2 regions of the Furfurilactobacillus sp. WILCCON 0119 genome follow, and region 1 is predicted to be linked to the other one. Evidence: predicted binding sites of a transcription regulator. Region 1 holds the regulator's gene; the other holds the start of a gene.
What was found. The regulator Rex, encoded in region 1, represses fermentation and respiration genes when NADH is low (regulators of the CRP and FNR family bind a similar motif). The targets are predictions, from matches to a motif close to TTGTGAANTANTTCACAA.

Region 1 (15,870 bases):
TCTAAAGCAACGACTAATTCACATAAAGTCTCACCACGCACTGGCTATTTAACGGTGCTAGGCGTTATTTGCGGCCTATTGGTTGGTCTGATCTATGCGTTCATTCGTGAACTGACTGACCGGACGGTTAAAGACGATGCTTTATTGACGGAAACGTTGGGCCTAACCAATCTGGGTCATGTTTCAAAAATTTCAAATGTCGGCCAGTTAGCGAGCGCACGGGCATTTCGCAGCCGGAATGACGGCGAAGCAGGTGGCAAGAGTGCTGAACCGAAGCACCTTTCGAGCCGGGTTTAGATAAGGAGGACTGAAAATGCCATTATTCCATCGACGGAAAAAATTATCAGAAGACACCATGATCAACGGGGCCAAAATGATCACTGCCATTCATCCGAAGGCGGTCGTTTCAGAACAGTTTCGGACCATTCGCACGAACATTGAGTTTGCCTCGATTGACCAGCCAATTAAGACGTTGATGTTTACATCACCCGATGCCAGTGAGGGAAAGTCGACCGTTTCTGTGAACGTGGCCGTTACGTGGGCGCAACAAGGGCGGAAGGTTCTCTTTGTAGACGCTGATCTACGCCGACCAACAGTTCACTCAACGTTTGGGTTGCAAAATAACCGGGGGTTAACGACGTTGTTAACGCAAAATTCGGTTGAAACATTTGCAGACTTTGTTCAACCCAGCCCAATTCAGAACCTCTTTTTGATCACGAGTGGGCCAATTCCACCGAATCCCGCAGAACTATTGAATTCACAACGAATGAATCATTTCATTGAGGTGGCAAAACGTGACTACGACATGGTCGTCTTCGACGTGCCACCAATGGTAACCGTAACGGACGCTCAGCTTTTAGCTGCCAAGTTAGATGGTGTCGTGCTGGTTGTCCGGTTTGGGGTAACGAACAAGATTGCGTTAGCCCGAACAAAGGAACTGCTCGACCTCGCCCACGCAAACATTTTGGGCTACGTGATGAACGACGCCAATGGGGACGCCGAAGGAAGCGGTTATGGGTATGGTTACGGCTATGGCTACGGTTATGGTAAGACGGACGAGAAAGAGGGCTAAGGATGCCAGTTGTTGACTTGCATTGTCATTTATTACCGCAGTTAGATGACGGTTCTAAGAGCATGGCCATTTCATTGGAATTGGCTATGGCGGCTGTGGAAAACGGGGTAACGCATGCGTTATTAACGCCCCATCATATGAATGGCGTTTACACAAACCATAAAGCAGCCGTGCAGCAAGCAACGCGCGCTTTTGCAGATCAATTAGCGCTTAACGGTATTGACCTAAAAGTTTTTGCTGGTCAGGAAGTGCGGATTAACGGCGACCTGCTAACGGCGATTAAGAACGACGACATCTTGTATGCGGATGAGGGCAATCACTATTTAATGTTGGAATTTCCCGACAATGATGTGCCACACTACACTCGCGAACTGTTGTATAACGTGCAACAACAGGGAATCACGCCGGTCATCGTGCACCCGGAACGCAACGCAGCCATTTTGGCCAACCCAACGTTACTGTTTGACCTTGTGAATCAGGGATGTTTGGCCCAATTAACGGCTAGCAGCTACGTGGGGACGTTTGGCAAAAAGGTTGCAACGTTCAGTCGCCAACTGATCGAGGCGGGTCAGGTGAATGTTCTAGCTTCGGATGCCCACCATTTGCCTGGGCGAAAGTATGAAATGCGCCAAGCCTTTCAGCAACTGGAAAAAGACTTTGGCAAAAATCGGGCCCAACTCTTTGAAAAGAGTGCCGAAAACATTTTAAACGGTGCGCCCGTTGAAACGGTGGGGATTAAACCGCTTCAAACAAAGCGGCGGTTGTTTGGTTTGTTTTAGATTGATCGCACCATAAAAAGCTTACGGAAAATTTCCGCAAGCTTTTTATTTTGGGCGTGGTGACAGGCAATCACGGTGAATTATTTTAATGAAGCGCTCGCTTTGCGTTAGACATGGTTCGCGTTCTAAAGTACAATTAACTCATTGAAACTAAGGGAGTTAAGAATTGTGGAGACAGGCGCATTTATTACTTTTGAGGGGCCCGATGGGGCTGGAAAAACCAGTGTTTTGAGTGCGCTGATTGAAGAATACACGAGTCAATTGGGGTCACGGTTGGTCTCAACGCGTGAACCTGGGGGCAACCGAATTTCTGAAGCCATTCGGGCAATCATCATGGATACCACAAATGTGGACATGGACGCCCGGACAGAAGCGTTGTTATTTGCAGCGGCACGGCGCCAGCACCTCGTTCAGACGGTGCAACCGGCGCTCGCGTCAGGCAAGATTGTTTTTTCAGATCGGTATGTTGATAGCTCCATTGCGTATCAAGGGGCGGGCCGTGAAATTGGAGCGACGGCTGTTGCCGAGATGAACTTGTTTGCCACGGCGGGATTTACGCCAGACCTAACCATTTACTTCGACATTCCGTCAGAGGTGGGGCTGGCCCGGATTCACGATTATCGTGCAGACCAGGTCAACCGGTTAGATAATGAAGCACTATCCTTCCATCGCCGGGTGCGAGCCGCATATTTGCAACTTGCCCAGCAGGAACCAGAGCGGATTGTCACGATTGACGCAAATCAACCATTAGAAGCAGTTGTTGAAGATGTTAAGCAGACGTTGGCGCAACGCTTGCCACAACAGTTTGGTTTATCTGAAGACTAGAAAAGGGAGTGGTTCACATGAAAATGATCGTTGCGATTGTTCAGGATAAGGACAGTAACCGGCTGAGTAATCAGTTTATTGAACAAAACATTCGGGCAACAAAGTTATCATCAACTGGGGGATTCTTACGCTCTGGTAACAGCACCTTTTTAATTGGGATCGATGATGACCGGGTGGATGAAGTGCTGGCTTTAATTAAAGAAACGTCACACACGCGCGAGCAGTTCATGACACCGCCCGTGAATATGGATGTATCGATGGACCAAACGGCGTCGTATCCCGTTGAAGTCACGGTGGGTGGCGCAACCTGTTTTGTTCTCCCCGTGGACGCATTTCACCAGTTTTAACGTTAACGCAGAAGTAATAAGGTGACAGTGAGGCATGATGGCAACAACAAACGAACTTTTATTAAATGCTGAGCACCGACAACCGGTGTTTGTTCAGCATTTTCAACATGTAATTGAACAGGGCGAACTTGCACATGCTTATCTGTTCGCTGGCCCAGCTGGAAGTGGTAAGGAGGAGCTCGCAATGTGGATTGCGATGCGCCTTTTTTGTAACCGCGTGACGGACGGACAACCTTGCGGTGAGTGTGAAGAGTGCCTGCGGATCAGTCAACATGAGCACCCAGACGTTTTGGTCGTGGAACCAGACGGTCAGTCCATCAAGGTTGACCAGGTCCGGTTGCTCAAAACGGAGTTCACAAAGAGTGGTGTGGAAGGTAATCAGAAGGTGTTCATCGTTGCCGGCGCAGAAACAATGACGGCGAGTGCAGCCAATAGTTTACTGAAATTTTTAGAGGAACCAAGTGGGACCGTTACGGCAATTTTACTGACGACCAACTTGAACCTCATTTTACCGACAGTCGTTTCTCGGACCCAAGAGTTGGAAATGCGACCGCTCGCACCGATGGAATTACAGACCCAGTTAGCGGCGGTCGGGGTGAATCCCAGTTTGTTACCGTTGACGATGCGGTTAACCAACAGCGCCGAACAGGCCCAGGAATGGCTAACGGATGATTGGCTTGGTCAGGCGGCTAATGCGACCTGGCAGTGGCTGGCTCATGTCTTAAAACCAGATCTCCATGCGTTTCCACTGGTGGCGACCGACATTATGCCACTGGCAAAGGATCGGGGCCACCAGCGGTTATTATTGGACATGATCATTGCGGCATTGCGTGACGCACTGCTGATCAGCCAACCAGAGGTGACGGAATCTGTCACGATGAGTTTCCCCAGCCACCGCGCGGAGTTAGCGACATTGACGGCGAATTATACGCAAAATCAACTCGTCGAAATGACTGATTTGGGGTTACAATCAAAGCAGCAATTAGAACGAAACGTTAGCTTTGAAAACACGGTTGAGGCGCTAACGTTACAAATTATTGATGGCTTGACCGTGGCGCAATAGATGAACAATGGTTTGAAAATTGGTGGAGGTGTAGTGGTGGATAAACGACAAGCACTGCTGAGTGATTTCGATCACTTAGAAGAACAAACAGACGCCATTTTGGCACAATTAACGGCATTGAAGGCACAGGTGACGGCGTTGTCTGAGGAAAACGCTGAACTAACTGTGGAAAACCAACACCTACGAGAATTACTGAGTGAAAATGGGATCGATGGCGACGATGAACAACGGTTATCAAAGTCACTTCAAAACCTTGAACGCTTGTATGCCGCTGGCTTTCACGTGTGTCGTGAATTTTACGGCCAACGCCGTGAAGCGGATGACTCGTGTGCCTTTTGTTTAGAGTTGATCTACGGTGAGCGTGAGCGCACTAACAAAGCTAGTTAAGGGTGAGTGAAGAAGACATCATGACGATTACCAGCCAACAAAGTTTTGCAAACCACACTGTGGGGACACTGTACCTAGTGCCCACGCCGATTGGCAACTTGCAGGACATGACCTACCGCGCCGTCCAAACGCTACAAGATGTTGATTTAATTGCGGCGGAGGACACGCGCAACACACAAAAATTACTGAATAATTTTGACATCACCACCAAGCAAATCAGTTTTCACGAGCACAACACGCAGGAACGCATTCCTGAATTAGTGGCGCGATTGCAGGCAGGTACGACCATCGCGCAGGTCAGTGACGCCGGGATGCCATCCATTAGTGACCCCGGGTCTGAGCTGGTTGCCGCTGCTGTTCAAGCAAGCATTCCGGTCGTGCCACTACCAGGCGCTAATGCCGGTGTGACCGCGTTGATTGCTAGTGGCCTAGTGCCCCAACCCTTTTATTTTTACGGCTTTTTGAACCGTAAACTAAAGGAACAGCGTGAGGAGCTCAGCGCGTTAGCGAAGCATGAAGAAACGGTGATCTTGTACGAAGCACCGCACCGTCTCCTTAAAACCCTCGTTGCGATTGAAGCCGCGGTGGGCCCTGACCGTCAACTGGTGTTATGCCGGGAATTGACGAAAAAGTTTGAAGAATTTATTCGGGGCACCGCTGCTGAAGTGGTGGCATGGGCCCGCGACAACCAGATTCGTGGCGAATTTGTCGTTTTGATCGGCGGGGCGGAGCATGTTGAAGCCGTTGAAGTTGATCCATTGCTGGCATTGACCGTTGATGCGCACGTCACGGCGTTGATCAATCAAGGTGCAAAACCAAATGATGCCATTAAAGCTGTTGCAAAAACACGGGGGTTAAAGAAGCAGGCCGTCTACGCAACGTATCATCATTTAAATGAGGTGGATGAATGACTGAACCACGGTGGTACGAAGCACCACATAAAATTGAATACTATGAAACAGACCTGACGGGGCAGACAACGCTGGCCATGTTGATCAACATGTTGGTACTCACGTCGTATGATCAAGCCGATCATTTCGGCGTTGGGACGGACTACATGTTGGAAAACGGCCAGGGTTGGGTCATTGCCCAGTACGAAATCGACGTCACCCGACTACCGCGCGATCATGAACGGGTGACACTAGCGACTGAAGCGACGTCTAATAACCGGTACTTTGCTTACCGGCAGTTCTTTATGCGCGACGAGGCCGGCGAACTGCTGGTTCACGTAAAGTCGATCTGTGTTGTTATGGATCAAGCGGCTCGTAAGATGGTTGCCATTCCGGCAGCAGCGATCGCGCCGTACGAGTCTGATGAGGTGAAACGGATTCCGCGATTGGCGCGGCCCACAAGCATCGATGAGCAGATGGCCGTGATAAGTCAGCCTTACCAAGTGCGCTACTTTGATTTAGACACGAACCATCATGTGAACAACGCCCATTACTTTGACTGGATGATGGACCCCCTCGGTGAGGACTTTTTGACCACCCATGCGTTAGCGCATGTTGCGATTCGGTTTGAAAATGAGGTTCGCTACGGTCATGAAATTAAGAGTGTTGTCACAGTGCCCGTCGTTCATGATGATGGCACAATCACGACGCTTCACCGTATTGAAGGTGACGGTGAGCGCTACGCCGAGGCAGAGTTTACGTGGCGTGGTGTAAACAAAGATTAAGTAACGGTATCAATTATTAACGAAAATGTTGCGAGAAAGCGTCGCTGTGCTATGCTTGAAAGCGATAACATAATTGTGGAGGAAATAAAATGTCAATTTTAGTTGCTGGTGGGGCCGGGTATGTCGGCTCACACATGGTTGATCGGTTGATCGAAAAGGGCCATGACGTGGTTGTTGTGGATAACTTATCCACAGGCCACCGTGCTGCCGTAAATGACGCGGCCCATTTTTACGAAGGGGACACGCGTGATCATGACTTTTTAACGCATGTTTTTGAAACAGAACAAATTGATGGCGTGATTCACATGGACGCATTTTCCATCGTGCCAGAATCCATGAAGGATCCGTTAAAGTACTTCGATAACAACGTTAGTGGCATGATCACATTACTTGAAGTGATGCATGAACAAGGCTGTACCCGAATGGTCTTCTCATCCACAGCGGCAACCTATGGTGTGCCAGAGCGGATTCCAATTCATGAAGATGACCACAAGGAACCAATCAACCCATATGGTGAAAGTAAGTTGATCATGGAACACATGATTCGTTGGTGTGATGAAGCTTACGGTATTAAGTGGGTTGCACTGCGTTACTTTAACGCAGCTGGTGCAAAGGCCGATGGTTCAATTGGGGAAGATCACCACCCAGAAACCCACTTGTTACCCATCATTTTGCAAACGGCACTTGGCGAACGTGACCACATTGATATGTTTGGTGATGATTACGACACACCAGATGGGACAAACGTTCGTGACTATGTCCATATTTTAGACTTAGCGGATGCGCACATCTTGGCGCTGGACTACTTGGCTGACGGCAACACCAGCCGGGCATTTAACCTTGGTTCATCGACTGGTTTCTCAGTGAAACAAATGGTGGAAGCTGCCCGTGAAGTAACTGGCAAACCAATTCCTGCTAAAATTGGACCACGGCGTGCCGGTGACCCAGATTCACTGGTCGCTGATTCAACGGATGCCCGTGAAATTTTGGGCTGGCAACCACAATACGATGATGTGCACGACATCATCAAGACAGCATGGGCTTGGACCCAAAGCCATCCACATGGTTATGAAGATCGTTAATCCAATATTCAATTAATCAAGTTCACTGATCATTTATGATGATCAGTGAACTTTTTTTATTGCCGATGTACTGAACGTAAAGCGGTGACACAACTCGTTAGGATTGGGGATGGCCCTAGGGGTTTTTGTGAAGATGTGTTAAGATAATGGACGTCTAAACGAACGAAAAAAATGAAAGCCAGGCATGACATGAAGGTACTTGCATTAGATACATCAAACCGGCCGCTAAGCGTGGCATTATTAGAAGATGAGACCGTTGTCGGTAAAGTAACGACGGCGACACAGCTTGATCATAGCGTTCAACTGATGCCAGCCATTGCTTCCTTAATGGCCGACGAGGGCTGGCAACCGACGGACCTTGATCGTGTTGTTGTGGCACAAGGACCTGGTTCTTACACCGGGGTCCGCATTGCCGTCACCACGGCCAAAACATTAGCGGCAACGCTGAACCTAGAATTGGTTGGTGTTTCAAGTCTTGCCGTGCTCGCTGGTGGTGTAGCGCAAGCGTCCAACCAGTTGATTGTTCCCGTGTTTGATGGTCGGAACACCCAACTTTATGCTGGTGGCTACCGTGTCAAAGAGGGCGAATTAACGAATGTCATTGCTGACCAGCATACGAACCTGACCTCATGGTTAACGTTGTTGGCTGACCTGAACGAACCTGTTTTACTGGTGGGGGAAACAACCCGTTACCATGATGAAATTGTGAACCAGTTAGGTGACAACGCGTTGTTTGCGCCAACAGCTGATAATTTACCCGATGCGGGTGTCTTAGGGCAGCTTGGTCAAGCAATCGCACCAGTTGAGAATATTGATAATTTTGTACCGAAATATTTGCGGTTATCCCCAGCTGAAGCACAGTGGGCGGCTGCACATCCAGGAGAGACGAACACGAACTATGTTGAAGAAGTGTAAGGCAACAGTCCAAAAATGGTATCAACGGCACTTTGCAAGTGACGTCCGCCAACAGCAAGTGGAAGATCTGGACATTAAAAATCATCGGTTGATGATTCGTGATGTGCAGTACTTTTTAGGACGTGCACAGTTCCCAGACATTCCAGAAATCGTGGCCGTGGAGCGGGCTGTCTATGATGGCAAAACACCGTGGGATGACCAAGCATTTGCCAATGAATTAAAGCGGAAACAAGATCGGTTGTACCTCGTTATTCGTAAGGATGACCAGTTGATTGCTTTTGCGGGGTGCTCCCTTGACCGGCGGCGGAAGGATGCCCACGTGACGAACATTGCGGTGTTGCCACAATGGCAGAATTCCGGCTTAGGTGAATTTTTATTGCGGACGTTGGTTCGTAAAGCACGACACATGGGGATGCACCAGGTGACGTTGGAGGTGCGTTTGAGCAATACCGGCGCGCAACGTTTATATAAAAAGCTTGGCTTTAAGCAGACGGGAATTAAACGTGGGTACTACTTTGGTGACCATGAGGATGCCGTTGACATGTTACTTCCGCTAATCAATAGCCACCCAGCAGATGAGTAACGTTGTGTGTCGGCCGTTTGAACCGGTTGACAAACACAAAGGTGCCCAGCTGATTGAGCAGCTCGCTGCGAGTGCGTACGCGACAGGGGCACCATGGTCACAGACCGTTATTGAACGCGACCTTGGGTTAGCGACGAGTGATTACTGGCTGATCGAGCAGGACGGAGAACCACTGGGCTTTATCAGTGGGAGCCAGGTGCTTGATGAGGCAGAAATCACCAACATTGGCATTAGTGCTCAGGCGCAAGGCCGCGGGCTGGGGCGTCAGCTGTTGACCGTGTGGCTACACGCTCATGAATCGGCGCAGGTAATCACACTTGAGGTGCGCGAACATAATGACGCTGCCAGGGCGTTGTACCAGCGCCTGGGGTTTCACGCCATTGCGGTACGTCCGAACTATTACAGCGCACCCAGTGAGAATGCCGTAATCATGCAACGAAAGGTAAAAGGAGAACATTGTGACGCAGGAACGTGAGTTGATTTTAGCTTTTGAAACCAGTTGTGATGAAACGAGTGTTGCCGTTGTTGAAAATGGTGACCGCATTCTCAGTAACTTTGTTGCAACACAAATTAAGAGTCATCAACGGTTTGGTGGCGTGGTGCCAGAAGTGGCCAGCCGTCATCACATTGAAGAAATTACCATTGGGATCAAAAAGGCGCTGACAGAAGCACAGGTGACGCCCGCTGAGTTGACGGCGGTTGCGGTCACGTATGGGCCAGGGCTGGTTGGTTCGTTACTTATTGGTGTAACCGCGGCCAAAACGTTTGCGTTTGCACATGGGTTACCATTGGTTCCGGTGAATCACATGGCGGGCCATATTTACGCGGCCCGTTACGTTGAACCGTTGACGTTTCCGTTGTTAGCGATGTTAGTCTCCGGTGGGCATACCCAGATTGTTCTCATGAAGGCGGCCAACTCGTTTGAAATCATCGGTGATACACGCGATGACGCAGCGGGTGAGGCTTACGATAAGGTCGGCCGTGTCCTTGGCATTCCGTATCCGGCAGGAAAAGAACTCGATCGCCTGGCTCATGAGGGCGCAGATACGTTTAACTTTCCACGGGCAATGATTCATGAAGCCAATTATGACTTTAGCTTTAGTGGATTGAAAAGTGCCTTTATTAACACCGTTCATAATGCTGATCAGCGGGGTGAAACACTTAACCGCGCGAACTTAGCCGCAAGTTTTCAGGCAAGCGTGGTTGATGTTCTCGTGGCGAAGGTGAGTGCGGCTCTGAAAGATTTCCCCGTTCACCAGTTAGTTCTAGCCGGTGGGGTTGCCGCTAACCGTGGCTTGCGTGATGGGTTGGCAGAGCTGCTCACGACACGTTTTCCCGAGACAAAGCTTGTGGCAGCACCACTGGCACTTTGTGGTGACAATGCAGCCATGATCGGGGCAGCCGCCCACATTGAGCTGGCTGAGCAACACTTTGCGGGGTTAGATTTAAACGCCGATCCAAGTCTTGAGTTTCCCTGGTTGCCAGGAATGGACGCCTAACTAATGATGACAAATTAAAATGACCACCTTCCCAATTCTTGAGAAGGTGGTCATTTTAATTTTAGCTTAATCAGGATCAAGCTAAGTTATGTTCTGCGTTAAACGTTTCAAGCGCCTCACTTGCGGTTGCCCATTCAAGTGACAGGGTGTCGTTTTGTTCGTTTAGTGCATCCAGCTCGTGCTGAAGATCCGTGAGTTTACCGATGTCACGAACGTTTTCTGGTTGCTGCATGGTCGCCGTCACGGTGGTGATCTGTTCGTCCAACGCGTCAATTTGTTCTTCGAGCGCAGTTACCTGCCGCTGGAATTTCCGTTGCTCACGAAGGTCTGCCTTACTGGCTTGATAGGCAGAGGCCGCGGCCGTTGTGGTCGGAGTGGCTTCCGTCGTTGGCAGGGTTGCTTGGTCAGCTGCGATGGCGGTCTGATAGTCATCGTAATCACCGTCAAACCAGCGTGTCTTAGCCGCAGATAATTCGACGACTTCAGTGGCCACCTGGTTGATGAAGTACCGGTCATGTGAGACAAAGAGAATGGTTCCGGTAAAAGCGTTCAGGGCTTCTTCCAAAACTTCACGAGCATCAATGTCTAAATGGTTCGTGGGTTCGTCCAAGATTAAAAAGTTATCGTGATCTAAGGATAGTTTTGTGAGCGAGAGCCGGGCGCGTTCACCACCACTCAGCGCGCTGACACGCTTTTCGACGTCGGTTCCGGTAAAGAGGAAACTACCAAGCAGTGTCCGCACATCACGTTCAGGGATGGTGGGGTGTTCATCCCACACTTCACTAAGGACCGTCTTGTCATCGTGCAGGATTGCTTGTTCTTGATCATAATAACCAATGCTCAAGCTGGCACCAAGTTTGACAGTTCCAGCAAGCAGTGGCAGTTGGCCCAAAATGGATTTCAAGAGGGTTGATTTACCAACCCCGTTGGGACCAACGATGCCGACCGCATGTTGTTTAACGACGTCTAAATTAATGTGTTCGGCCAGCGGATGGTCGCTCATGTAGCCAATGCTGACATCCTGGACCTTGAGCACCTCTTTCCCACTTTCACCAGATGGTTCAAACCGAATGCGAATGGAGCGATCGTCATCTTTGGGTGCCTCCAACCGATCCATACTTGCGAGCTGTTTTCTCCGGGCTTGGGCCCGCTTGGTGGTTGAGGCACGGACGATGTTACGGTTAACGAAATCTTCAAGGGCGTTGATTTGGGTCTGCTGCTTATCGTACGCCCGTTGTTCAGTGGTGAGCCGTGTTGCCTTCTGGCTTAAATAAGCTGAGTAGTTTCCTGTGTAATGGGTCAACGTGTGTTGGTTCATGTCGTAGACGGTGGTCACGACATGGTCAAGAAAGTACCGGTCATGTGAAACGACGAGGACGGCTCCCGGGTACGTTTTCAGGTAATCCTCTAGCCAACTTAGCGTTTGGATGTCCAAATGGTTTGTTGGTTCATCCAAAATCAGCAGGTCTGGGCGTTGAAGAAGGTGTTTGGCAAGTGCAAGCTGGGTCTTTTGCCCACCAGAAAAACTGGTGACGTTACGGTCGTACGTGTCTTCATCGAAATGAAAGGCATGGAGAACACCACGAATCGTGGCCTGATAGCCATAACCGTTATTTTCTGTGAAGTCGTGCTGCAACTGGTCGTAGTCGGTTAGTAAGTGGGTGTAATCTGTACTGGTATGATCAGCCGCGGGGTCGGCAATTTGGGCTTCGAGTTGATGCAACTGGGCTTCCTGACGCTGCTGCTGAGCAAAAACGGTGAGCATTTCGTCCCAGACGGTGTTGCTCGAGGTTAAGCCGGCGTCCTGGGGAAGGTAGCCGATGGTGGCGCCCTTTGAAGAGGAAATGGTCCCCTCATCAGGCTCCGTAATGCCAGCAATCATTTTCAGCAGGGTGGATTTTCCGGCACCATTCCGGCCCACCAAACCGACACGGTCGCGGTCGTTAATGGTCATTGAAACGTGTTGAAATAAAGTATCAGCGCCGAAACGTCGCGCAACTTGTTGCACCTGAAGCACTTGCATAAATTGAGGTCTCCTACATCATAAAAGTCTTTGTTCTATTTTAGCATGTTGTGGGGTGGGATTGCGAAAGGGACAAAAAGTTCGTGAAATGAACTAATGATTGGTGGATAAACGCGTGTAACCACTCGAGAAGTGGTCTAAAAATTAATCAGTAAAAGAAACGCCGGTTTAAGCCACTTTTGCGCATTGAAAAATGGTGAAATGCCCTTGTAATTTTGCGAAATACCCGAATGCTGATATGAAATATGCTTCACAATAAGGGGCCCTATGCTATAATTTACCTTACAACGAGTTTCACAAGGATAACCCGCAAAGTGCGGAAAGAAAAGGAGTGACTGCTGTGGCTGAACAACGAATTCCACGGGCAACGGCAAAACGGTTGCCAATTTATTATCGATACTTGAACATTCTCCTCAACGCAGATAAGATGCGCGTCTCATCAACAGAATTGTCAGAAGCAGTGAAGGTGGATTCCGCCACGATTCGGCGGGACTTTTCCTATTTTGGTGCACTAGGAAAACGGGGCTACGGCTATGACGTGCCTAAATTACTTGAATTCTTCAAACGAATCTTAAATCAGGATCAACTGACTAACGTTGCATTGATCGGGGTTGGGAACCTTGGGCATGCATTGCTCAACTTTAACTTCCACCAAAACAGTAACGTTCGGATCAGTGCCGCTTTTGATGTGAACGAAGCCATCATTAATACAGTTCAAAGTGGTGTGCCAATTTATCCACTGGATGAGATGGTACAACAGTTGCGGGATCAACAAATTGAAATTGCAATTGTGAGTGTGCCAGAAGACACAGCGCAAGACGTGACGAATCAAGTGGTTGAAGCTGGTGTTCAGGGAATTTTGAACTTTACGCCACGGCGGTTAACGGTTCCTGACAACATTCGGGTTCAAAACGTCGATTTAACAAACGAATTACAAACCTTGATTTACTTCATCGACCATTACGAAGGTGGCGACGATGGGGAAGAGGACGACGAATAAGCACGGTTTAACAACATTTGGACAATGAGCCAGATGTTTTTTTATTGTCAAAAAACATTTGGCTCACGTTGCCGTATGTCTTGGTGAATGGGGCGTCAGTGGCTTGGGAAAAAACTTTTTGACTAAGTTTGACCAAAACACTTGCATTCAGAAAGCGGCATGGTTATCATAGAGCATGTTGTTAGCACTTAACGTATAAGAGTGCTAAAAGCTCTGATTATAATAATGATATTGGAGGGAATCAACGTGTTAAAACCATTAGGAGATCGCGTTATTTTACAAGCTTCAGAAGAAGAAGAACAGACCATTGGTGGCATTGTCCTTGCAAGTAATGCACAGGAAAAGCCAACAACTGGGAAGGTTATCTCAGTTGGAACTGGCCGGATTTTGGACAACGGAACGACGGTTGCCCCACTTGTTAAAGCGGGCGACGTTGTGATGTTTGACAAATATGCGGGAACCCAAGTTTCAGATAACGGTAATGACTACCTGGTTCTCCATGAAAAAGACATCGTTGCGGTTGTTGAATAACAACGCAGCGTTAACAAACCGAAATAAGCATGTGTCAGCACACTAAAATACAGTTGAGGTGGCAGAAAAATGGCTAAAGATTTGAAGTTTTCAGAAGACGCCCGGAGCGCAATGCTCGCTGGGGTCGATAAATTAGCAAACACAGTAAAGACAACGCTTGGACCAAAGGGACGGAACGTCGTTTTGGAACAAACATACGGTTCACCAACCATCACAAATGATGGGGTAACGATTGCCAAGGCCGTTGAATTAAAGGATCATTTCGAAAACATGGGTGCTAAGTTGGTGGCAGAAGTTGCTTCCAAGACAAACGACATCGCCGGTGACGGAACAACGACCGCCACGGTGTTGACGCAATCCATCGTTAACGAAGGGATGAAGAACGTTACGGCGGGTGCAAACCCTGTTGGGATTCGCACCGGGATCGAAAAGGCAACCAACGCCGCCGTTGATGCCTTGCACAAGATGAGCCACGATGTGAAGACTAAGTCTGACATTGCTCAGATTGCGTCCATTTCAGCCGCTGATCCAGAAGTCGGGACGTTGATTGCCGACGCAATGGAAAAGGTTGGTAACGATGGTGTGATCACCATTGAAGAATCTAAGGGAATCGAAACAACGTCCGATGTTGTTGAAGGAATGCAGTTTGACCGTGGGTACATGAGTCAATACATGGTTACCGACAACGACAAGATGGAAGCTGACTTAGACAACCCATACATCCTGATTACCGACAAGAAGATTGCGAACATCCAAGACATCTTGCCATTATTGCAATCAGTTGTTGAACAGGGCCGTGCATTGTTGATCATCGCCGATGACATTACCGGTGAAGCACTCCCAACGTTGGTATTGAACAAGATGCGGGGAACATTCAACGTGGTTGCCGTTAAGGCGCCTGGTTTTGGTGACCGGCGGAAGGCACAACTGGAAGACATCGCTGCCTTGACTGGCGGAACCGTTGTGACTGATGACCTTGGCCTGAACTTGAAGGACACAACCGTTGAACAGTTGGGTCAAGCAGGTAAGGTTACGGTTACTAAGGACAACACTACCATCGTTGAAGGTGCAGGTAACAAGGCGGCCGTTGAAGAACGGGTTGCTAACATCAAGAGCGAACTGGAAGCCACAACGTCTGACTTTGATAAAGAAAAGTTGCAAGAACGGTTGGCTAAATTATCCGGTGGTGTTGCGCGGATCAACGTTGGTGCCGCTACGGAAACGGAATTAAAGGAACGCCGTTACCGGATCGAAGACGCGTTGAATGCAACGCGGGCCGCTGTTGAAGAAGGTTTCGTATCTGGTGGTGGGACTGCCTTGGTCAACGTGATTGACGCCGTTGCTGCATTGACAGAAGAAGGCGATGTTCAAACAGGGATCAACATTGTGTTGCGTGCCCTGGAAGAACCAGTTCGTCAGATTGCTGCTAATGCCGGTAAGGAAGGCTCAGTAATCGTTGAAAAGCTGAAGTCACAAAAGCCAGGCGTTGGTTACAACGCTGCAACTGATGAATGGGTTGACATGGTTGAAGCCGGAATCGTGGATCCAACCAAGGTTACCCGGTCAGCACTGCAAAATGCTGCCTCAGTTTCATCATTGTTACTGACAACAGAAGCAGTTGTTGCTGAAGAACCAAAGCAAGACAACGGTGCTGCTGACGCCGCTGCTGCGGCACAAGCTGCTCAAATGGGCGGAATGATGTAGTTTTAGTACCATAATAAATTGTTTAATAAATAAGGGGCCGACACCAATGGGTGTTAGCCCCTTATTTATCGCGCTTTACGCCACTTTTAGTGCCCGTAATGATGGATAGTAATGTGAAAAGTGACAGCTTTTTATTAATTATTTATCAGCTAATTCATTGAGAAAAGACACAGGTTTGTTTGGTGTTTGTTCAAAATGTAGTGTAGAATGAGTGAGCTAGAAAGCCGCGGCCATGTTGTGGCTTTTTTGCCGTTTTTAGCCAGCTTTGATCCTTAAGCAGGCTGATAATTCAAATAATTAAAGCGTCTATTTTTAAGTGAAATGGGCGATATTAAAGGAGTTTCTTTATGTGGCGCTATTTAAAGCGACTGTTAATTGGTAAGCC
Region 2 (15,870 bases), on a different contig from region 1:
TAGTTTCCCGAATCAAAGGGTGACTAGTCGTTTTTATTTATAATAATCATAAGATTTGAAAAAGAATAGATATCATTGTTATGCTAACATTATCAATTATGTAAGTCATGACCACTTTCGGTTAAGCATGTGAACGATAAGATAAGGAGGCGAGGATATGTTAAAAAGAGCGACGATCATTGGTGCAATGGCAACGGCAGTTTTACTGTTAGGCCCAGCAATAGGTGTCCATGCAGCCGGAGACGTTGGTACTGCACATACAGAGGTAACTGCTAGTTTCCTTCCGGGGAGTGGTCCGAGTGGTCCTGTTGATCCAACTAATCCAGGTGGTGGACCGGTTATTAATCCAGGGAACCCGGGGACAGGAGCGACAGGACCATTACGGCTGAACTATGTTTCTAACTTAATTGATTTTGGGGCAAACCCTATCAGTAGTTCAAACCAGACATATACGGCTAAAGCAACGTCAGACATGATCAATGGTTATCAGTCCGCGCAAGTGTCAGATGAACGTGGGACCACGGCTGGTTGGGCATTGAAGGTGAGTGGTTCACCAATGAAGGCACCAGTAACTAGTGATACCTTGACGGGTGCAACGTTGACACTGCCAGCCGGGACGGTTGCGACAGCATCAGGAACAAGTAATGGTGCAGTTGCCACGGCCGTTTCAAACGCATTAGATTCTTCAGGTGGGGTTCTATTAGGTGCCGCCGCAGGAAATGGTGCTGGATTAACGGTTGACCGTTGGCAACCAAGTGCTGTGCAACTGCAAGTTATGGGTGGAACTGCGAAAGCAGAAGCCTATTCAACAGACTTGACGTGGACGTTACAAGACGCGCCAGCTTAATACTGGCCCATTGATGGTTCATGATTGAAGACGGTGAAGTGACCGAGAATGATGATCATAATTGGCAACGCCGGCAACCGCTCAATCGCGCGCCGGCGTTTTACTTAGAAAACATTTTGTAGTGGTTCAAACAAAAAGGAGGAAGCAAATGAAACAACGAGGACAGTGGCGGTTAGTACTGATTTTGATGATGAGCTTTTTTATGGGAAGCACATTGACGCATACCGCTTTCGCTGCGGATGACGCTTCCGAAGTTGGCTTTAGTGTGAAGGCTGAGCTACCGAAAAACCAGATTGATCAAAAGCAAAGCTATTTTGATTTAAAGGTTCAACCAGGTGATGAACAAACAGTTAAAATGACGGTCTACAACAGTAGCAATAAGGCGATGAAAATCAAGAATGAGATTCATGCAGCCCATACTAATGCGAACGGCCAAATTGAATACGTAACACCGGCGAAGAAACAAGATAAAACGTTAAAGCAGCCGTTAACGAAGTGGGTAACGTTGCACGAGGATAAAGTGATTACGGTGCCGGCAAATAGCGAAAAAACACTTACGGCAACCATTAAAGTTCCGAAAGATGCGACGAAGGGAGTTGCCCTTGGCGCATGGTACTTTGAACGGGTGGTTAAAGATCAACAAACAAAGGAAGCAAAAGGGATGACCATTAACAACCGTTATGGGTACGCAGTTGGAATGAAGTTAACGGTCGATCACACGGTATCACCAAAGCTGGCGTTGAACGACGTTAAGCCAGGACTTCGAAACTACCGAAAGGGAATCTTTGCCAACCTTCAAAATTCACAGCCAGCAATTATTAGTGGGTTAACGGTGACGGGGAAAGTTTATCGTGAAGGATCAAATAAGGTTGTGAAGGAAGCTAAACTCGAACATGTCGGAATGGCGCCAAATTCAAACTTTGATTTCCCGATTCTCTACGGGAAGGATGAATTATTGCCCGGGAAATATGTTGTCAAAATGACGGCCAAAAATAGTGATCATCAGTGGTCGTTTACGAAAAAAATGACCATTACTTCGGAAGACGCCAGTAAGGTGAACAAAAAGGCGTTAGATAAGGCGCCTGAACGAAATGTTCTATGGTACGTTGCTGGCGGTGTGTTACTGGCAATCGTTGTCGGTGGACTAATTTGGATTATCGTTCGCTTTGCTTGGCGACGTCAGGAGAAGTAGTCGGTTGTAAACAGTACGTAAGGTAGGAGGTGACAAAATGAGACGATGGCGGCGGTTCGGCCGAATTGCGATGACTCTGTTGCTTGTAACCGGAATGACCGGAATTACGAGCATAACGAGTTTTGCGAATGACCAGGCACAAAATGAATCACAACAACCGGTGAAGGCAAATGACCAGTCGAAACCGGAAGAAGATGATGAGCAGGTAAAACCAGCAAATGAAGCAACGCCTGAAACGACAAATGACAAAGATAAGAACGCTGATGCAAAGATACCGGATTTAATTACCCGGTTAGATGCAACAACGTTAATCCAAAACGGCCAAACGGTTCGCGGAGCTAACGATTTGTTAGGGACCTTAGGAAGTTTGATCATTAGCCTGAATGGGACGCAAAAATTAACCTTAAATAACCAGGTCACCAACTGGTCTGGCGATATTGGGACCCCGATGAAGGTTGGCGATACGGTCAATGTTGTTAATAGAACGCTGGGCTTACTGGAGCTGTACAACGTTTCCTTACCCGTAACGGACCCAAATATGAGTGTGACTCAGGTTAACGGTGGGGCGGTGCCATCGGCCATCACTTATGATCAAAAGGCAGGAACCATGCCGGCCTTCTTTGGTCAATCTTTACAGCTGTCAGTGGGGACCGCGTTTAACTACACAACTTCAGACCAAATCAACAGTGTTTCGTTTATGATTGACGGTCAACAAATTGCGGGTGACGCGTTCAATACAAGTGATACGAGCACAACCGGGTCCACTCTGACCGTCAATGCTGGAAAAATTGCGGCGCGAAACTGGTCAGCGATTAAGACCGCCCTTGATGGTTTATCACCATCAACCGGACACACGTTAAAAGTTGTGGCTTATCATAATGGGCGTCCAACAAATCCGTGGACAAGTACAACCAGCATCCCGTTATATGTTAACCCGGCCCAGCCAACTGTCAATTCGGTCTGGTCTGGACAAAAGCAGGTAAGTGGAACTTCAAGTGCAATTGGTGCCAGTGTTTCAGTGACCGATGGTAGTAATAATGTTTTGGGGACGGGGACCGTTGCGTCCGATGGCAGCTATATGGTCACACTGAATCGTGCGGCGATTGCCAATGAAACACTGACGGTAACGGTGACCAACCAGGGATTATCGGCAAGTACCACCACTACGGTTCAACAAAATCAAAGCATTCAGGTCAACTCACCAAGCCAAATTGCCTGGAATCAGCAAACATCATTACCTGATAGTAATGCCGGTTGGCAGTTAACCGCCTCTGGTAGCGGATTTCCAGCGACGAGCAATCCCGCTGACCTCGTTATCGACGGCAATGATGTTGGGGCAGATAATCCGATCACTCGTGGCACCCCAGTAACTGCCGGGACCACCACCGGAATTAAATATAGCGATAAGACTGCTATTTTAAACGGGTTAGATCCGCAAAAACAACATACTGCGGCGCTAACGGTTCCGGGTATGCATAACGCAACAACGGGGACCGTTCCATTGATTATTTCTGTCCCGACGACCCACTCAGTGGTGAGCGGAAGTGGCGCAACGGCCGTGACCGGGACGTTAGCACAAGTTGGGAGCACAGTGACGGTGACTGATAGCACAAACCATCAATTAGGAACCGGAACGGTTGCTAGCGACGGGACGTATAATGTGACGCTAAACCGAGCAGCGATTGGTGGTGAAACGTTGAGTGTTAAAGCAACGAACGGATCTGGTGGGATGAGTACGACGGAAACGGTGGTGGTTCCGCTGGTTGAACAACTGTATGTTCAGGCTGTGTCACCATTGACGTTTTCACCGGCGACCATAACGGCTGGGCAAACGTTAACACCAAACCGGGCTCAAAATTTCACCATGACGGCAGTTAATTCACTGAATGCGGGGGCCGGCGCGAAGTGGACCATGACAGCCTCGTTAGAAAATAACGTGTTGACGAACACCCTGAATCCTGTGGACAAATTGTATCAGCCCCTCGTTTTCACAGATGCAAATGGGGTTAGCACACGACTGTCGACCAGTGCCTTGCCAATTTTCACGAATGATATGACAAACACAGCCGTGTATCCCACCAGTCAGTTTCAACGGGTTGGCTTTAATGACATCCTGAGCCAACAAAATAATGCACAGGGTGTTCGCTTGGTGGTCCCAAGTGATTCGGTTCGTTCACAAAGCTACCAAGGCATTTTGGACCTTAATTTTGCAACGACACCAACAAATTAGACACTTAATGCGTTTCGTTGAAGTGGTATAGTAATCCTATTAGAGTCAATTGAGGAGTGGAGCTATGTCACGTCAACCGCGCGCACAATGGCAGAAAAACATGTCAGCATTATGGGTCGGTAATTTTGTTACCGGTGCAGGTGCCAGCATGAGTCTGCCATTTTTACCGCTATTTATTAGTCAAATGGGTCATTTCCCGAAATGGGAGCTGACGCTGTATGCCGGTTTGGCCTTTTCGGTCACGTTTCTAAGTCAGGCGATCGTGTCCCCACTATGGGGCCGGTTGGCAGACCGGACGGGGCGCAAACCGATGTTGATGCGAGCCGCCATTGGGATGACGATCACGGCCACGTTGACCGGATTTTCGCCCAATGTGTGGGTGCTGATTGGGTTACGGCTCATTCAGGGTGCCTTTTCCGGATACATTAATAACGCGTACGCGTTGATCGCCAGTGAAGTGCCCATAGAACAAAGCGGCAAGACAATGGGAACACTCACGACGGGCGCCGTTGGTGGTCAGTTGATTGGACCGATCATTGGTGGACTGATTGCCGAGGTCGCCGGCTACCGTATACCGTTCTTTATCTTTGGGTTCTTAATGTTTATTGCGTCTCTGGTCACGTACTTCTATGTTAAGGAAGATTTCACACCTGTTGCGAAAACGGATAAGGCGGGGCAGGAAAGTGCGTTTGCTCACATCGCTCATCCCCGAATCGTGTGGGCGATGATTGGGTCATCAATGCTGATTCAAGCAGCGACAACTTCGATCAACCCGATTATCAGTTTGTTCGTAAAAGAACTGATGGGTGGGCGCGGAAACATTGCGTTTGCTAGTGGGGTCATCGCCGCTTTACCAGGGATTGCAACGCTAATTGCCGCACCACGACTTGGCTCACTGGGGGATCACATTGGGCCCCAGCGCGTACTGATTGCCGGATTGATCTTTTGTGGATTGATGTTTGTTCCGATGTTCTTCGTGACGTCGGTCGTTATGTTAGGGGTGTGGCGCTTTTTGGTTGGCATTTCCGACGCGGCGTTACTGCCCGTGACCCAAACAGTGATGACGCTAAATACGCCGGATGAAGCAGTTAGCCGAATTTTCAGTTACAATCAATCGTCGCAGGCCATCGGCGGTATCAGGCATTCTGGATTATCGGTACGTGTTCTTGATGACAACATTGCTGGTGGTCATCAACCTTGTCATGGTCGTGTGGGCCTATAGGACAGATAAATAAAAAAGAGAGAGCGAAACGACATGCGTTTAGGCTCCCTCGTCTAACAAGAATCCCCACTTATGGACGCTTTTGGTCCATGAGTGGGGATTCTTGTTAGACGAGTCGAAGTCTGCATGTCGTTTCGCGTTTTCGGGAGCCAAAACCAGAAAAAGTTGCGAGTATGTACTTGGTCCATGAGTGGGGGATTCTTGTTAGATGAGTCGAAGACTGCATGTCGTTTCGCGTTTTCGGGCGACAATTAAATTAGTTAAATATTTACCGGTGGTTGAAAGAACCTTGACATTGATCTGATATATTTGTATCGTACGATCAAAATGGGGTGGCGTAATGAATCCAGCAAACACGGTATTTATGATTTTATCGACGATTTTAGTCTTGTTCATGACGCCTGGCTTGGCGTTTTTCTATGGTGGCTTGGTCTCAAAACGAAACGTCGTTAGCACGATGCTATCGGTCTTTGTCATCTGTGGGTTAGCCATTTTACTATTCGTGATGGTGGGATCGCAGTTAGCGTTCAACGGGGATATTGGTGGCGTCGTGGGCCACGTTCAGCACTGGTGGTTAACGGATGCAAACCTCATGCGCACGACGGCGACTGGAATTCCTGAAGCGGTTTATTTACTGTTTGAGATGATGTTTGCGGTGATCACACCAGCACTGTTTGTCGGTGCGGTGGTGGGCCGAATTCGGTTTAATTTCTTATTGGCTTTCATCGTGCTGTGGAGCCTCGTGGTTTACTATCCGATGGTGCACATGGTGTGGAGTCCAAACGGGTTACTGGCGAAGCTTGGCGTTCTAGATTTCGCTGGTGGAACGGTGGTTCATATTAATGCTGGTGTTACCGCGTACGTCTTGTCAGCGTTCTTAGGGCGACGGTTACGGCCAGCGACCAACCATCCGTATAACCTTCCGTGGGTTCTTTGTGGAACAACAATTCTGTGGGTTGGTTGGTATGGCTTTAATGCGGGGAGTGCGCTGGCAATCAATGGTGTGGCCGTTACCGCAATGTTAACCACGACGGTCGCCACCGCCACGTCGATGATGACGTGGATGGGGCTAGAGGCGCTGCTTCACCGGCGGGTCACGTTGACTGGAATCTGTACCGGAACCTTGTGTGGCCTGGTCGGAATTACACCAGCTGCTGGGTACGTTACCGTAAATGGGGCGCTATGGATCGGCGTGTTAGCAACGTTAGCTAGTTATGGGTTTGTTCATGTGTTGAAACCATTGATTGGGATCGATGATGCGTTGGATGCGTTTGGCTGTCACGGGGTTGCCGGAATCACCGGATCAATCCTGACGGGCCTCTTCGCCACGCACCAAGTGAATCAAGCGGTGATCCATGATGGCCTCTTTTATGGCGGTGGCTGGCACTTGCTCGGGGTTCAAACGGTGGCAACCGTTGTGACGATGTTGATGGTCGCCGTTACCAGTGGGTTACTGATTTGGGGCTTACGCCGGTTTATTCCAATGCGTGTTTCAGCACAGGATGAAAGAATTGGCCTGGACGAAAGTGAGCACGGCGAGCGGGTGGAAACAACGGACCCTTACGCGAGTCATTTGTTGCAACACCAGGAAGATTTTGCTGGGCAGTTAGCCCGGCTTCGGCATCATTAATGGGTAAAATTAAAAAGCTGATTGTTAACACACCAGCCCAAACGGGTGGGGTGCTAACAATCAGCTTTTCTTGTGAATAAAATTAGTTAGCGTCTTTGACCTCAACCTTGACTAAGAACTCGAAGTCAGGATTCAGTGAAATTGAAACAATGTGTTGATCGTCATCAATCTCAAGTTTGGTGAAGAAATCGTGTTTGGCGCCACCTTGGCCGTCCTCGTACGTTGAGTTCGTCTGGCGCACGTGATCGACAACATCCCGTAAAACGGTGTCAAATGGGGTGTCATCACCGTCATCGGCAAGCCAGGTGAGTTCATCAAAGTTGAACACAACGTTTGTCATCCGTAGATGGTGCATTCGCGTCATTACAGCGAAAAAGAAGTTGAGTTCTGATTTTGATAAGTCTGCAAAGTGAACGTCACTAATTTTAAATGAGTCATTTGTCATCTTCGAAGACCTCCTTCATTGGGTAAACAAATCCACTAAATATAATTATTAGCATACAATCATTAAGTGGGTAACGCAATTAATGTGCTCTCTTGGAACAGTGGTAAGAACGATAAAGTAAAGATTTGAGTAATGGGGGGCTTAGATTAGTCAAATGGTTGGTTTATCCGTTATAATAAAAATGTTGCTAACACCTTGGACAAATGAAAGATGGTGGCTATGTGAGTAAACCCTGTGAAGGACATCAACACATTGATCTCGACGGACCAAAAATGGATTGGGTTGTGGATCAATTATTTGCGGACCCTGCGGAAACAGATGGACGACAGACGTTTGATGTCTGGGTTGGACCGGTTGAATGAATAACTTATTAGACGCGGATGATTTTTCTTGCAATAAATCATAATTCACCGTGCAAAACGGCTTAACGTTACTGACAAATCAGTGACGTTAAGCCGTTTTTTCAGATGGTCAACTGGGAAACTTGCCCCCAAATCAACAATTTGATATGCTTTTTATAAGGTAAATACGAATCTGCCGCCGGGCAGGCACCGCACTTATATCCGTTAGGCTTAATCGGATATGGGCGCGGTGTATTTTTTTAAGGAGATGGAATGTTATGGCATGGCTTTATTTAACAATCGCGGGACTTTTTGAGGTTGTTTGGGCAACGTTTATGAAGATGAGTGATGGGTTTCATAAACTGGGATTCACTGCACTCACCATCATTGGAATGTTGGTGAGTTTCGTCTGTTTAGCAGAGGCAACACGACGACTCCCAATGAGCATTGCCTATCCCATTTGGACCGGAATTGGTGCGGTCGGTTCTGTAATCGTTGGGGTGGTCTTCTTTGGCGATCGAATCAGCCCGTTGACGTGGGTTTTCGTTGGCTTCTTATTCATTGGAATTATCGGGATCAAGATGACGAGCAAGTAGGACGAGCTTTGATTTACATGTTGTAGTACTGAGAGAGCACAGTAGCAGTAAATATGAGCTATGGGAAACAAATCTAATTGTTTCACGTGAAACCACAAAAACCTCCACGGAATTTTCCGTGGGGGTTTTAAGTTTACAGGGGAACGTCATCATCGAAATTAAACGGCGACTAAGTCATGTTGTTGAACCGTGCCACGGTCGAGGGATTGACCAGCGGTTGGTGAGCTAATGAGGAAGCCGGAAAGACGATGGGTAACGGCAATTCGAAGAAAGCTGGGGATGGCTGTTCCGACTGCGATGGTTGCCCAGGTACTCGCTTCGGCAAGGTCACTTGCAACAATCGTGGCCTGAAGAAGGTTACTGGTGTTGTTATCAGTGGCAAGGTTGGCGGACTGGGTGACAACCGCACCATTCTGGAGCTGGTAAGCAGTATTGGCGCGATGGGGAGTTTCAACGCCAATGGTCCAGGTAAAGGTGGTGTCAGCCGCAGTGCCGACCTGAATTGTACCAGGGCATTCCAGTGCAACCGCGAAAACACTGGGGAGTTGTAAAAGCGGTTGGAGATACTTGATGAATGCCTGGCGAATCGCCCACTGACGGGTAAGGATTGTCATCAGAGTTGATTGGTCGAGTGAAGATTGGGCAACGTGATTGATAAAGTCAAACTGATGCAAAAGGGGAGTAAGCTCAGTTTTGGCTAGTCCACGTTGACGTTCAAGGGGCGTCGCGTCTTGGGGTATGGTCGTTATTTTTTCAATGTGGTGGAGATAGTGAGCAACGTTTTTAACGGTTTGATCAAACGTTAGGTGGGCGTCTGTCTCGATCGTTAAGGTTCCCATTTTGAGTGTGAATGGGACGCCCATCACGTTGATGATCCGTGTCATAAACTTTGCTTCTGTTGTTGTTTTCATCATGAGTTCCTCCTTAGTTAGCCTTAGCGAAAGACTGGGTCGTTGGGTTGTCATCATCACGGTGATGATCAAGAGTAGGTGACCCGGTAGTAATTTGAGATTGTGATTAGTCTATGGCCGCCAGCATAAAGTGGACTTAAAAGAAGACTAAGGAACTGCTAAAGAGGTAACGATTTTATTGAGACGCGAGTGTTCTGACCATTCGGTTAAAACCATAAAACGGCAGCGCCCAGAGGATTGCGGGTGTTGCCGTTACTTGAATTTATGAATGCTGGTGCTAAATGGTTGTATCGGTAACTTCTTTAGGATGTTCCTTTAAAAACAGAGCGTAATCTGTTTCAACCTGGTCAATGTAGGCTTCAGCCCAGTTGCTCATGGCGTGGTCAAATTCCTTATCATCGTTAATGTACCCGGCAATCATTGCGGCTGTTGGCGTTTGGCAATGGTCAATGGCAAGTAACCGGCCACAAGCTTCGGCGTAAACGTGGAATTGATCCCAATCAAGGGTCGAAAGGTCAACCGATGTTTTCATGTCCCGAAATTGGCGGACGTAGAAACTATGCTTTTTGCTCTGAAAGTAGCCAAGGAAGGGATCGGACGCAGATTGAAGGATCTTTTGTGAATCGATGATCCGCTGGCCCTCACTGTCTTCAGCAAAAGATGATAGGTTCAACTGGCGTTCAGTTCCGGATTTCCGGGTTGGGAGGGCTTCTTTAATTTGGAGAACGAGGTGACTACCATCGTTACTCGTTAATAACACAAGGTAACAGCGCGAGCCAAAGCTCCCAACACCGACACAGTGACGGGCAACATCTGTAATGTGGTATTGCGAAAGTAACAGGGCAATGTCCGTCCGAACGGTCGCCCGATACGCCGCTAAGTAGTCGCTGATGTTTTTAGTCACGTCATCATTTGTGTGGCGAGTGATGGTGGAAACATCAACAAAGCGAAGACCGTCATCTGTCATGTGGGTAAACTTTTTAACGACCTGTTCAGAGTTACGTTTGCCTGCTTTACTGAGGAAATATTGAAGCATCGTGGCTGTTGGTGTGTCTTCAGGAACAGCCTTCAGAATGCTGGCAACATCGTTTGCTGGGTAAAACCGGTCCAACGTGGTGCGGGCCATACTGGCGTTGATGCCAAGGCGATAACTCTTAGCCGTGTCATGAACCACTTTGTGAATCTTCTTTTCCTTAAAGCCATTTTCACGGCCGGCAAGGATGACGCTCACAAGGAGCCGTTTAACGTCACGTTCCCAGGAGTTTACCCCAGCTTCATCGAAGTCGTTGAGATCGAAAATGAGTTGCCGTTCCGGTGAGGCAAAGAACCCGAAGTTACCAAGGTGGGCGTCACCAGAAATGATGATCGGAATGTGCGTGCTAGCCTGGTGATTTAAGTCATGGGCCATGAGTTCGGCGGTTCCCCGGAAGAAGGTAAACGACGAGACACCCATCCGCCGGTAACGTTCTGGCAGAAGTTCAGGAACCAACATGTCAGCAATTCGACCCATTAATAAGTTTGCATCCCGTTTTGTCGGGACAAACGTGCCAAGGTCAGTCAGTGGTACTTTGGTGCGTAATGCTGCCCCGGCGGCGATCAGGTCCGTTTGTGACTGAGCGACCGTGATGTTATTAATGTTGAGTCCACGTGCTGCCATAGAGTTGACCAACCTTTCTATTTTTAAAAATAATTAAGTTGATTATACAACGGGAATGAAAATGAAAAAAGGTACCCCCACGGACGACGTTGTTCATGGGGGTACCTGTGGTAAATGTTGTGATTAAAGGTACTTTGCGTCAAACTCTGGATCTTGGCTGGTCAAAATCTTTGGACCATCCTTCGTAATGGCTAAGGTGTGTTCGTACTGACAACTAAGACTGCCGTCAGCGGTGCGAACAGTCCAGCCATCATCAGCAACAGGCGCACAACGCCAGTCACCAATGTTGACCATGGGTTCGATGGTGATGGTCATCCCTTCACGCAACCGAACGCCCTTGCCGGCTTCACCATAGGCAGGAACCATTGGGTCTTCGTGCATGGTGGGCTGGATTCCGTGACCAACGTATTCACGAACGTCGCCGTAACCCATTTCGTCTTCAACATAATGTTGAATGGCGTAACCAATGTCACCGATCCGGTTCCCAACCACGGCTTGATCAATTCCGAGGTAAAGGGCCTTCTTGGTGACATCCATCAGTTTCTTCACGTCGTCGCTAACTTCGCCGACAGCAAAGGCCCAGCAAGAATCGGACATGTAACCGTCGACACTGATAACCGTGTCAACCTTCACGAGGTCACCGTTCTTCAGCAAAAGGTCTTTGCGAGGGAAAGCGTGACAAACTTCGTCATTAACGCTGACACAAGTTGCAAAGTCGTAGCCTTCAAACCCTTTTTCTTCAGGCTTGGCATTGTGTTCGTCAAAGTATTTAATGGCAAACCGTTCAATTTCCCAGCTTGAGATTCCAGGTTTAATGATGTCGCGCAAGCCAATGTGCATCCCAGCTAAAATGGCGCCGGCTTTGCGCATCCCTTCAATTTCACGTGGTGATTGTAATGAAATCATTGAATTATCTTCTCTTTCCTATCATGTTGTGACACTACTTAGTCTAGTATACCCATTTATGCAAATAATGGGTCATCAAATGAACCGATTGCAAGAAAACGTGATGATCACGCCGATCAATTAGCTGGTTAACTTATTGAACTCATTCACATGTTTCTAGTGATTGTGCTTGACGAGTGAGGGGTGAACGGGTTACGCTACTTCCATCAATTACGCGGTTAAAGACCGTAAGCCAGATGATTGATGGGCCGACGCATTCACATCACTGCCATGAAGTGGAATGTGTTCGGCCAGCCTGCTACGTGTTGCACTACACAAATTCAATGTTATTCATGACGGGCTTTTTACAGAAAGGAAGCACACTTTTGACTAATCAAGTAAAACATCAAAAAGTTGTCCTGGTTGGGGACGGAGCAGTTGGCTCTTCATACGCATTTGCAATGTTACAACAACAAATCGCGGATGAATTAGTCATTGTTGATATTCAAGAGGACCACATCAAGGGCGACGCGCTGGACTTAGAAGACGTTCAACCCATGACAGCACCAATGGATGTTCATGCGGGGACGTACGCAGACGCTGCGGATGCAGACCTCGTGATTATTACTGCCGGCGTTCCTCGGAAGCCGGGTGAATCACGGTTAGACTTAGTCAACAAGAACCTGAAGATCTTACGGTCCATTGTGACACCAGTTGTTGATAGTGGCTTTGACGGGATTTTCATTGTGGCCGCTAACCCAGTTGATGTGTTGACGACGATGACGCAACGGCTTTCTGGTTTTCCAGAGGAACGCGTTATTGGTTCAGGCACGTCATTAGATACTAGTCGGTGGCAAGTTGCGTTGGCAAAGAAGTTCAACGCGGATCTGCGGACGGTTGACGCCTACATTTTAGGCGAACACGGGGACAGTGAATTCGCTGCGTACAGTGCTTCAACGATTGGTGGTCGCCCATTACTGGACGTTGCCAAGGAAGCTGGTGTTAGCCAAGAAGAATTGGGTCAATTAGAACAGGAAACCCGCGTTAAGGGTGGCAGCATCATCAACCTGAAGGGGGCAACCTTCTACGGTGTTGCCACGAGTTTGATGCGGTTGAGCCGGGCCGTTTTACGGAACGAAAACGTGGTGTTACCAATTGGGGCACCAATGAACGGTCAGTATGGGTTAACGGATATGTACATTGGAACCCCCGCATTGATTAATGCGACCGGTGTTGCAGGTGTTATGGAAGTCCCATTGACGGATGAAGAACAAGCCAAGATGACTGCTTCGGCAGCGGCATTGAAACAGGTTTTGGATGACGCAACGGCAGAATAAACGTGTTTTCACGTTTAGCAGACCGCTAACATTAAAATGAATGTTATTGGAAGTGTGCAGAATAAATCTGCACACTTTTTTTGATAATTATGAGAAAAAGTGTTTCGTTGGTAGATTCACAAGCAAAGATGAAATTAAGTGGATTTAAGAAGTGGATAATACCTGGCGTTTACACGTTCTGTTGACGGTACTATTAATCTTTTTAATGACACCTATTCAGTTTGACTATAAGCTTTGTGAGATTGTAGACTAAGTGAGGTTAATAACGACGCGTGCGAAATTACTGTTGGTAATTCGGACGTGCGTTGCTTTTATTTCATTTTGTTTGTTACTAAAAACACAAGGAAACGGAGGACCATGATAATGTCAGATTATCGTGTCGAAGAAGATACCATTGGGCCAGTTAACATCCCTAGTGAAGCACTATGGGGGCCACAAACTGAACGGAGCCGGAACAATTTTCCAACGGGGCAATTCATGCCAATTGCTATTATTCGTGCCCTGTTACAAATTAAGCGTGCCGCTGCCGAAGCCAATCAGGAACTTGGTCAAGTTAGTGCTGAAAAGGGTCAACTGATCGTTCGCGCCATTGACGAACTGTTGAAGTTGAGTGATGAGGACCTGCGGAAGGACTTCCCATTGCGTGTCTACCAGACGGGTTCTGGAACACAAACGAACATGAACACAAACGAAGTTGTCGCTCACGAAGCCGCAAAGTTGGATTCATCCATTGAAATCCTACCAAACGATGACGTGAACCACGGTCAAAGTTCAAACGACATCTTCCCAACGGCCATGAACATCACGGCCAGCGTTGCGGTTGCTGAATTAGAAGAAGCTGCCCAACACTTGATCGATGAATTAAAGGTTAAGCAAGAAGAATACTGGCGGACAGTTAAAATCGGCCGGACCCACTTGCAAGACGCAACCCCATTGACGTTTGGTCAAGAAATCAGTGGTTGGGTCAGCATGATCGAACACGACCTCGGTTACCTGAAGAGTTTGGACGGCACCTTGCTTGAATTAGCAATGGGTGGAACGGCCGTTGGGACTGGGTTGAACGCCGCTCCCGGGTTTGCCGATGACATTGCCGACCGGATGAGTAAGACCTATGGGCCAGCATTCACAGCCAAGACCAACAAGTTCTACGGTTTAGCTGCTCATTCAAACTTAGATGTTGTCCACGGTGCCATGAAGACGTTAGCTGCCGACCTGATGAAGATCGCTAATGACGTTCGGTTCTTAGCAAGTGGCCCCCGTGCCGCTTATGCGGAATTAAACATTCCTGCTAACGAACCTGGTTCTTCAATCATGCCTGGGAAGGTTAACCCAACACAGGCTGAAGCCATCACCATGGCTGCGGTTCGTGTAATGGGGAATGACGTGGTGGTTACCATGGCTTCTTCACAAGGGAACTTCGAAATGAACGTTTACAAACCAGTTCTGATCGACGCCTTTCTTGAATCAGCAGAATTGTTACGTGGAACCATGATGGGCTTTGCCGACAAGATGATCCATGGCTTGACGGTTAACAAGGAACGGATGCAAGAATTAGTGGACAACTCACTGATGACGGTGACCGCCTTATCACCGCACATTGGTTACCATGACAGTGCCAAAATTGCCCAACAGGCTGATGAAGAAGGGACAACGTTACGTGTTGCTGCTCTGAAGTCTGGCAAGGTTACTGAAGAACAGTTTGACGAATGGGTTGACCCATTAAAGATGACAAACATCGATCGTTAATCACGCACATTGAAAAAATAAAAGTTCAGCATCATCACTAAGGCAGTCCTTGATTAAGGAGGAGTGGCACATGGCATTCGCACTATTAGGTTTGTTAGTTTTGTCGTCCTTGTTGGTTGGGTTAGCGCTCACATCGCTTGATGCGCACACCTTAAAATGTACTGATTCCACCGACTAGTTCGGTGGGTAATATTGAGAGGAAATAAATCATGGGTTTAGAGAAAGTTAATTATAAAAAGTTTCTTTGGCCAGTAGTGATTGGGTTAATTCTCTGGTTCGTCGCACCAGTTCGACCAGATGGCATTAGCCTCGCTGCTTGGCACATCTTAGCAATTTTCGTTGCAACAATTATTGGTTGTATCACCCAGCCACTACCAATTGCAGGGGTTGCGTTGATCGGGATGACCATCACCGTTTTACTTGGCATTGTGCCCATGGAAGAAGCCGTTACGGCCTTTGGGACCAACGTTGTTTGGTTGATTGCCATGGCTTACTTCCTGTCACGGGGGTTCATCAAGACTGGGTTTGGTCGGCGGGTCGCGCTGATTTTCGTCCGCTTGTTTGGTAAACGGACACTTGGTTTGGCCTACTCACTGATCGGGGTTGACTTGGTCACTGCACCCGCAACGCCAAGTAACACGGCGCGTGCCGGTGGGATCATCTACCCAATCATCGAGTCACTGGCAACAACCTTTGGGTCACACCCAAAGGATGGCACGGAACGGAAGATGGGTTCATTCTTAGTCTTCGCTGAATTCCACGGTGACATCATTACGTCAGCAATGTTTATCACAGCCATGGCACCAAACTTGGTTGCCGTTCAAATGGCTG

Region 2: the regulator Rex is predicted to act here: its motif matches at 13,619-13,636, upstream of ACRYI5_RS07895 (class II fumarate hydratase).

What each region holds. Positions count from the first base shown of each region.
Region 1 covers NZ_JBPCCV010000002.1:260,906-276,775, reverse strand. Annotated here, with positions in the region: gene ACRYI5_RS04885 (YveK family protein) at 1-297, shown strand, start outside; gene ACRYI5_RS04880 (CpsD/CapB family tyrosine-protein kinase) at 314-1,072, shown strand; gene ACRYI5_RS04875 (tyrosine-protein phosphatase) at 1,075-1,851, shown strand; gene tmk (dTMP kinase) at 2,020-2,676, shown strand; gene ACRYI5_RS04865 (cyclic-di-AMP receptor) at 2,694-3,023, shown strand; gene holB (DNA polymerase III subunit delta') at 3,058-4,086, shown strand; gene ACRYI5_RS04855 (DNA replication initiation control protein YabA) at 4,123-4,473, shown strand; gene rsmI (16S rRNA (cytidine(1402)-2'-O)-methyltransferase) at 4,500-5,384, shown strand; gene ACRYI5_RS04845 (acyl-[acyl-carrier-protein] thioesterase) at 5,381-6,148, shown strand; gene galE (UDP-glucose 4-epimerase GalE) at 6,238-7,230, shown strand; gene tsaB (tRNA (adenosine(37)-N6)-threonylcarbamoyltransferase complex dimerization subunit type 1 TsaB) at 7,420-8,145, shown strand; gene rimI (ribosomal protein S18-alanine N-acetyltransferase) at 8,129-8,728, shown strand; gene rimI (ribosomal protein S18-alanine N-acetyltransferase) at 8,721-9,203, shown strand; gene tsaD (tRNA (adenosine(37)-N6)-threonylcarbamoyltransferase complex transferase subunit TsaD) at 9,187-10,227, shown strand; gene ACRYI5_RS04815 (ABC-F family ATP-binding cassette domain-containing protein) at 10,304-12,250, opposite strand; gene ACRYI5_RS04810 (redox-sensing transcriptional repressor Rex) at 12,591-13,250, shown strand; gene groES (co-chaperone GroES) at 13,497-13,781, shown strand; gene groL (chaperonin GroEL) at 13,851-15,485, shown strand; gene ACRYI5_RS04795 (APC family permease) at 15,833-15,870, shown strand, end outside.
Region 2 covers NZ_JBPCCV010000004.1:150,540-166,409, forward strand. Annotated here, with positions in the region: gene ACRYI5_RS07835 (WxL domain-containing protein) at 158-847, shown strand; gene ACRYI5_RS07840 (DUF916 and DUF3324 domain-containing protein) at 996-2,039, shown strand; gene ACRYI5_RS07845 (Ig-like domain-containing protein) at 2,077-4,269, shown strand; partial or broken gene ACRYI5_RS07850 (MFS transporter) at 4,334-5,504, shown strand; gene ACRYI5_RS07855 (ammonium transporter) at 5,832-7,121, shown strand; gene ACRYI5_RS07860 (RepB family plasmid replication initiator protein) at 7,204-7,566, opposite strand; gene ACRYI5_RS07865 (hypothetical protein) at 7,801-7,932, shown strand; gene ACRYI5_RS07870 (DMT family transporter) at 8,186-8,503, shown strand; gene ACRYI5_RS07875 (hypothetical protein) at 8,662-9,417, opposite strand; gene ACRYI5_RS07880 (DUF2252 domain-containing protein) at 9,692-11,071, opposite strand; gene map (type I methionyl aminopeptidase) at 11,195-11,977, opposite strand; gene ACRYI5_RS07890 (L-lactate dehydrogenase) at 12,343-13,293, shown strand; gene ACRYI5_RS07895 (class II fumarate hydratase) at 13,657-15,039, shown strand; gene ACRYI5_RS07900 (anion permease) at 15,249-15,870, shown strand, end outside.